Regions from separate parts of the Pseudomonas sp. LBUM1672 genome, predicted to be linked through region 1. Evidence: predicted binding sites of a transcription regulator. Region 1 holds the regulator's gene; the other holds the start of a gene.
The links. The regulator sigma-54, encoded in region 1, starts transcription at its own class of promoters, with help from an activator protein. The targets are predictions, from matches to a motif close to ANTGGCATNNANNTTGCTNT.

Region 1 (3,207 bases):
CAGCGAGCGATTGGCGTTGCTCAGAGGATGGCGACGACGGGTTTCCGAGAAGCGTTTGAGCAACGTTTCTTCGTCAGCGTCCAGATACAGCACATCGCATTTGATATGCCGACTGCGGACTTCTTCCAACAGTTCCGGAAACCGTGACAGGTGACTCGGCAGGTTGCGCGCATCGATGGAGACGGCAACCAGCGGCTGTGCCAGTTCAGTATGAATCAGCGCGCGCTCGGCCAGTTCCGGCAGTAATCCGGCGGGAAGGTTGTCGATGCAGTAGTAGCCGTTGTCCTCGAGAACATCGAGGGCGGTACTTTTACCTGAGCCGGAACGGCCACTGACGATGATCAGGCGCATGATCAGTGACCGTTCTGCTCGTCCAGGACAACCTGATACAAGGCTGCGTTGCTCGGGGCACTGCGCAGTTTTTCGCGCACTTCCTTGCGATCGAGCATGCTGGCGATCTGGCGCAGAAGTTCCAGGTGGGCATCGGTAGCGGCTTGCGGGACCAGCAGAACGAACAGCAGGTCAACCGGGGCGCCGTCGATGGCGTCGAAATCGATGGGGGCGTCGAGGTGCATCAGTGCGCTGACAGGCGACGTACAACCTTTCAGACGACAGTGGGGAATGGCGATGCCGTTACCAAAACCGGTCGAACCGAGTTTTTCACGGGCAATCAGAGCCTCGAAGACATCTTGCATCTCCAGATCCGGGACTTCTTTATGGATAAGGTTGGCAATTTGCTCGAGGGCTTTCTTTTTGCTGCCGCCCGGCACGTTCACGAGGGAACGGCCGGGGGTCAGGATGCTTTCAAGTCGGATCATGGGTAGGGAGTGTTAACGACCGGTCGCGCCCTGGAGGAGGCTTTGGGTCTTTTCCTTATGCTTTTTGAGTTGTTTATCCAGCTTGTCGGTCAGCGCGTCGATCGCCGCATACATATCGGTATGCTCCGCGTTGGCGACCACTTCATTGCCGGGAATATGCAGCGTGGCTTCGATTTTCTGCTTGAGCTTTTCGACCGTCATCGTGACCTGCACGTTGGTGATCTTGTCGAAATGCCTCTCTAATCGTTGGAGTTTTTCGCCGATGTAGGTGCGAAGAGGTTCGGTCACTTCCAGTTGGTGTCCACTGATGTTGACTTGCATACAGCTTCTCCTTCGTTGCCAGTGCATAAAGCGGCAGGCAGAAATGCCTGCCACTGGAACGCTGTGGCGTGGCTCTACATCAACCGCTTGCGTTCGCTCGAAGGCGCGATCCCGAGGGATTCGCGGTACTTGGCGACGGTGCGGCGAGCCACCTGAATGCCTTGTGCCTCCAGTAAACCAGCGATCTTGCTGTCACTCAACGGCTTTTTCTGATTTTCCGCAGCAACCAGTTTTTTGATGATCGCGCGGATCGCTGTGGACGAGCATTCACCGCCTTCGGAGGTGCTGACGTGGCTCGAGAAAAAGTATTTCAGTTCATATATGCCCCGAGGGGTATGCATGAATTTCTGTGTGGTCACCCGGGAAATCGTCGATTCGTGCATGCCTACCGCTTCGGCGATGTCATGCAGGACCAGCGGTTTCATCGCTTCGTCGCCGTACTCCAGGAAGCCGCGCTGATGCTCGACGATCTGGGTGGCTACTTTCATAAGAGTTTCGTTGCGGCTTTGCAGGCTTTTGATGAACCAGCGGGCTTCTTGCAGCTGATTGCGCATGAAGGTGTTGTCGGCACTGGTGTCGGCGCGGCGTACAAAACCGGCGTATTGAGCGTTGACCCGCAACCGTGGCACCGATTCCTGGTTCAGCTCGACCAGCCAGCGCTCGTTGTCCTTGCGCACGATCACGTCAGGGACAACGTACTCGGCTTCACTCGACTCGATCTGCGAGCCCGGACGCGGGTTGAGGCTCTGCACCAGTTCGATCACCTGGCGCAGTTCATCTTCCTTGAGCTTCATGCGGCGCATCAGCTGGCTGTAGTCGCGGCTGCCGAGCAGGTCGATGTAGTCGGTGACCAGGCGCTTGGCTTCGGCCAGCCAAGGCGTCTTGGCGGGCAGCTGGCGCAGTTGCAGCAGCAGGCATTCACCCAGATTGCGGGCGCCGATGCCGGCCGGCTCGAATTGCTGGATGCGGTGCAGGACGGCTTCGATTTCGTCCAGTTCAATGTCCAGTTCCGGATCGAAGGCTTCGAGAATTTCCTCGAGGGTTTCGTCCAGGTAACCCTGATTGTTGATGCAGTCGATCAGGGTCACGGCGATCAGGCGATCGGTGTCGGACATCGGTGCCAGGTTCAGTTGCCACAACAAATGGCTTTGCAGGCTTTCGCCGGCCGATGTGCGGGTGGTGAAATCCCACTCGTCGTCATCGCTGCTGGGCAGGCTGCTGGCGCTGGTCTGGTAGACGTCTTCCCACGCGGTATCGACAGGCAGTTCGTTGGGAATGCGCTCGTTCCAGTCACCTTCCTCGAGGTTATCCACCGTCGGGGCGGTTTCCTGGTAGGAGGGTTCCGAAACATCGGCGTTGGGGAGCTGTTCGGCTTTGTCGGCCAATGGGTCGGCGTTATCGAAGTCGTCGCCTTCTTCCTGGCGTTCGAGCATCGGATTGGACTCCAGGGCCTCCTGGATTTCCTGTTGCAGGTCCAGGGTCGACAATTGGAGCAGGCGGATGGCCTGTTGCAGCTGCGGTGTCATCGTCAGCTGCTGGCCCATTCTCAAGACTAGCGATGGTTTCATGGCAGGGGCTTAACACCTTATTCGCCGGCGCACATGCGCCATCCACTACAGGGCGCCGGAGCGCCAAACATAAGCAAATTATATGCCCGAAACTGCAGCGTTTGCCTAGAGCGCTGTAACAATAAAAAAGTATTGATTTTTTATCGAGACGAGCGCTCGGACAACCAGCCAGACACGTCAGCGCTTACAGGCGGAACTCGTGGCCCAGATACACTTCCTTGACCAGTTCGTTGGCCAGGATGGTGGCGGAGTCACCTTCGGCGATCAGCTGGCCATCGTTTACGATGTAGGCAGTTTCGCAGATATCCAGGGTCTCACGGACGTTGTGGTCAGTGATCAGCACGCCAATGCCTTTGGCCTTGAGGTGGTAGATGATCTGTTTGATGTCGCCCACCGAGATCGGGTCCACACCGGCGAAAGGTTCATCGAGCAGGATGAATTTCGGGTTGGTGGCCAGTGCCCGGGCGATTTCCACGCGGCGGCGCTCACCACCGGACAGG
Region 2 (3,207 bases), 2.7 Mb from region 1:
GGCCAGACGCACGCCGTTGCCGACGGTCTTGCTGCCGGTACCCAGGCGGGTGGCCGAATACACGTCTTCGAATTCTGCACGGGACGATTTGAAACCGGTGGTCGCGACGTTGGCGATGTTGTTGCCGGTCACGTCCAGTTGTTTGTTGGCTGCATAGAGACCGCTAAGGCCGATATTGAAAGACATATTCCACTCCTTTGTGCCGTGTTAGTCGGCTCTATATACCAATGGTCTGTACTTTGGACAGGGCAATACTGCCCAGGCCTGCCAGGTTCAGCATCAACTCACCGCCGGTCTGGCTGATGGTCACGCTGTTGACGGTTGCCGGCAGGTAAGTCACCAGCGAGGTCGCCTTGCTGTCGTAAGTCGCGGTGGCGGCAAATTTGTAAGTGCCGGCCTTGGCCACTTCGCCCGCATCGTTCTTGCCGTCCCAGATGAAGCTGGCGTTGCCGGCTTTCTGGCTGCCCAAATCGAGGGTGCGGACCACTTTGCCATCGGCGTCGGTGATCTTGATCGTGACCGGATCCACCGATGCCGGTACCACCGCCGTGCCGTTGAAGCTCTTGGAGGTATCGACGACGGCTGTGTCGGTCTGCGCGACCACCGAGCGGCCCACCAGCGAAGACGCTTGCAGCGCTTGCGACGAGTTGTAGTTGCCGGCAATGCCGCTGACCGTATCGTTCAGCGTGGTGATGCCTTCCAGGCTACTGAACTGCGCCAGCTGAGCCACGAAGTCACCGTTGTCCTGGGGCTCGAGCGGGTTCTGGTTTTTCAGCTGGGTGACCAGCAATTGCAGGAACGCATCTTTGCCCAACGCCTTCTTGCCGGTGGCGCTGTTGGTCGCCGCGGCCAGACCGTCAGCACTGGCGTTGGTCTTGACCGAAGAGTTGGCCAGGACGTCCTTGATGTTCACGCCACTGGTGGTATCGGTAACACTCATCTGAGTCGCCCCTTATCACTGACCGAGGGTCAGGACCTTCTGCATCATGGTTTTGGCGGTGTTCATCATTTCGGCGTTGGTCTGGAACGAGCGACTGGCGGAAATCATGTCGGCCATTTCTTCGACGACGTTGACGTTCGGGTAGTAGACGTAGCCCTTGGTGTCGGCGGCCGGATGGTTCGGCTCGTAACGCGCGTCAAGGTTGCTCTGGTCTTCGACCACGCCCAGCACTTGCACGCCTTGACCGGCGGCATCCTGGTTCTGGAACAGCGAATCGCTGCCGCCGCTCTGGCCACCCTGGAACATGGTGGCGAACACCGGGTGACGGGCGCGATAGGTCTGGTCGATGCTCGACGAGACGGTTTCGGCGTTGGCGATGTTCGAGGCCACGGTGTTCAAGCGCGTGGTCTGCGCACTCATGCCGCTACCGGCAATGTTGAAAACACTGGATAGAGACATGAATTACTCTCCGCGCAGGGCTGACATCAGCCCTTTGAATTTGCTGTTGAGCAGGGTGAAGCTGGCCTGGAAGCCGACGGCGTTTTCCGCGTAGTTCGACTGTTCCAGTTGGGCGTCCACAGTGTTCTGGTCGATCGACGGCTGCATCGGCGTGCGATACATCAGCGATTCGTCGCCATTGCCCAGGCCTTCGGCCTCGATATGGCGGTTGTTGGTCATGTTCAAGGCAAACGTGCCGCCCTTGGATTTCTCGTTCTGTGCGGCGAGCACTTTGGAGAATTCCAGGTCCCGAGCCTTGTAGTTCGGGGTGTCGGCGTTGGCGATGTTGTTGGCCAGGACTTCGGCACGCTGGGCGCGGAAGCCCAGGGCTTGTTCGTGGATACCGAGCGCTTTATCGAAGCTGATGCTCATGTCGGGAAACCTTCGGGTGACCTGATTTTTCGTAACAGAGACATAGCAAGCCGCGTGCCAATTCAAAAAAGCCCGGAAACCGGGGCTTTGCGGGCAGTAGCAAGGCGGCAATGCCAGAAAAGCGGCAACCGATTTCCGCCGTCTGCCGCTTTTCTGCCGCTTTGCGCAATCAGAAGAACACCCTATGACCTGTGGGAGCGGGCTTGCCCGCGATGAAGGTGTCACAGGTTGCGTTGATGTCGACTGATACGACGCTATCGCGGGCAAGCCCGCTCCCACAGGGGTATGTGGTGTTGGTGAGATATTGGCAGGCAAAAAAAACGGGAGCCCCTGAGGACTCCCGTTTTTTTGATGCTGCCAACGAATCACTTCGCCTGGTAAATAATCCCCGGGCTGCACTGGACCATCTGGTAATGATCCGGCAAACCGTTCAGCGCTTCGGAGGCGCCGAGGAACAGATAGCCGCCCGGCTTGAGCGTGCTGTGAATACGCAACAGGATGTCTTTCTTCACCTCGGCGGAGAAGTAGATCAGCACGTTGCGGCAGAACACGATGTCGAACTTGCCCAGAGCCGCGTAGCTGTCCAGCAGGTTGAACGAGCGAAACTCCACGCGACTCTTGATCGGCGCCTTGATGGCCCAGCGTCCCGGCCCTTTCGGGTCGAAGTAACGCTGAAGACGCTCGGGCGACAGACCACGACCGATGGCCAGACTGTCGTACTCGCCGGTCTTGCAGTTGGTGAGCATGGTGCCGGACAGATCGGTCGCGACAATTTGCGCGCCCATCTTCAACTGGCCCATGCTGACCCGCTCGAACTCGTCGATCGACATCGACAGCGAATACGGTTCCTGACCCGACGAGCACGCCGCCGACCAGATCCGCAGACGCTGGCCGGGGGCCGCCTTGATCGCTTCGGGCAGCACCTTGTTCTTCAAGACTTCAAACGGATAGGTGTCACGAAACCACAGGGTTTCGTTGGTGGTCATGGCATCCACCACCATCTCGCGCAAACCGCTGCGCGGCTGGGTCTGGATGCGCTGGACCAGCTCACCCAGGGACTTGATGCCTTGCTGCTCCATCAGTTTGTTGAGACGGCTCGAGACCAGGTACTGCTTGTTTTCACCGAGCAAAATGCCACAGGCTTTTTCCAGGAATACCCGGAACTGTTCGAAATCCAAATTACCCGTAGACAAAGATGCCGCCTCTTAAATCGTGTTAACCACCAGGGGCAGAAGGCCCCTAGCTGATATCTGCTGCTTTGATCCGGTCAACTACCCGGGATGCCAGGTCATCAGGACGGAATTTGGCAAGGAAGTCATCTGCGCCGACTTTCTTGACCATCGCCTGATTGAACACACCTGACAACGAAGTATGCAGGATGATATGAAGCTTTTGCA

Region 2: the regulator sigma-54 is predicted to act here: its motif matches at 1,853-1,872, upstream of flgB (flagellar basal body rod protein FlgB).

Annotation. Positions count from the first base shown of each region.
Region 1 covers NZ_CP166781.1:979,063-982,269, forward strand. The annotation lists gene rapZ (RNase adapter RapZ) at 1-351, opposite strand, end outside; gene ptsN (PTS IIA-like nitrogen regulatory protein PtsN) at 354-818, opposite strand; gene hpf (ribosome hibernation-promoting factor, HPF/YfiA family) at 831-1,139, opposite strand; gene ACA053_RS04285 (RNA polymerase factor sigma-54) at 1,214-2,707, opposite strand; gene lptB (LPS export ABC transporter ATP-binding protein) at 2,892-3,207, opposite strand, start outside.
Region 2 covers NZ_CP166781.1:4,703,511-4,706,717, forward strand. The annotation lists gene flgE (flagellar hook protein FlgE) at 1-186, opposite strand, end outside; gene flgD (flagellar hook assembly protein FlgD) at 218-940, opposite strand; gene flgC (flagellar basal body rod protein FlgC) at 956-1,399, opposite strand; gene flgB (flagellar basal body rod protein FlgB) at 1,403-1,810, opposite strand; gene cheR (protein-glutamate O-methyltransferase CheR) at 2,176-3,003, opposite strand; gene ACA053_RS21435 (chemotaxis protein CheV) at 3,050-3,207, opposite strand, start outside.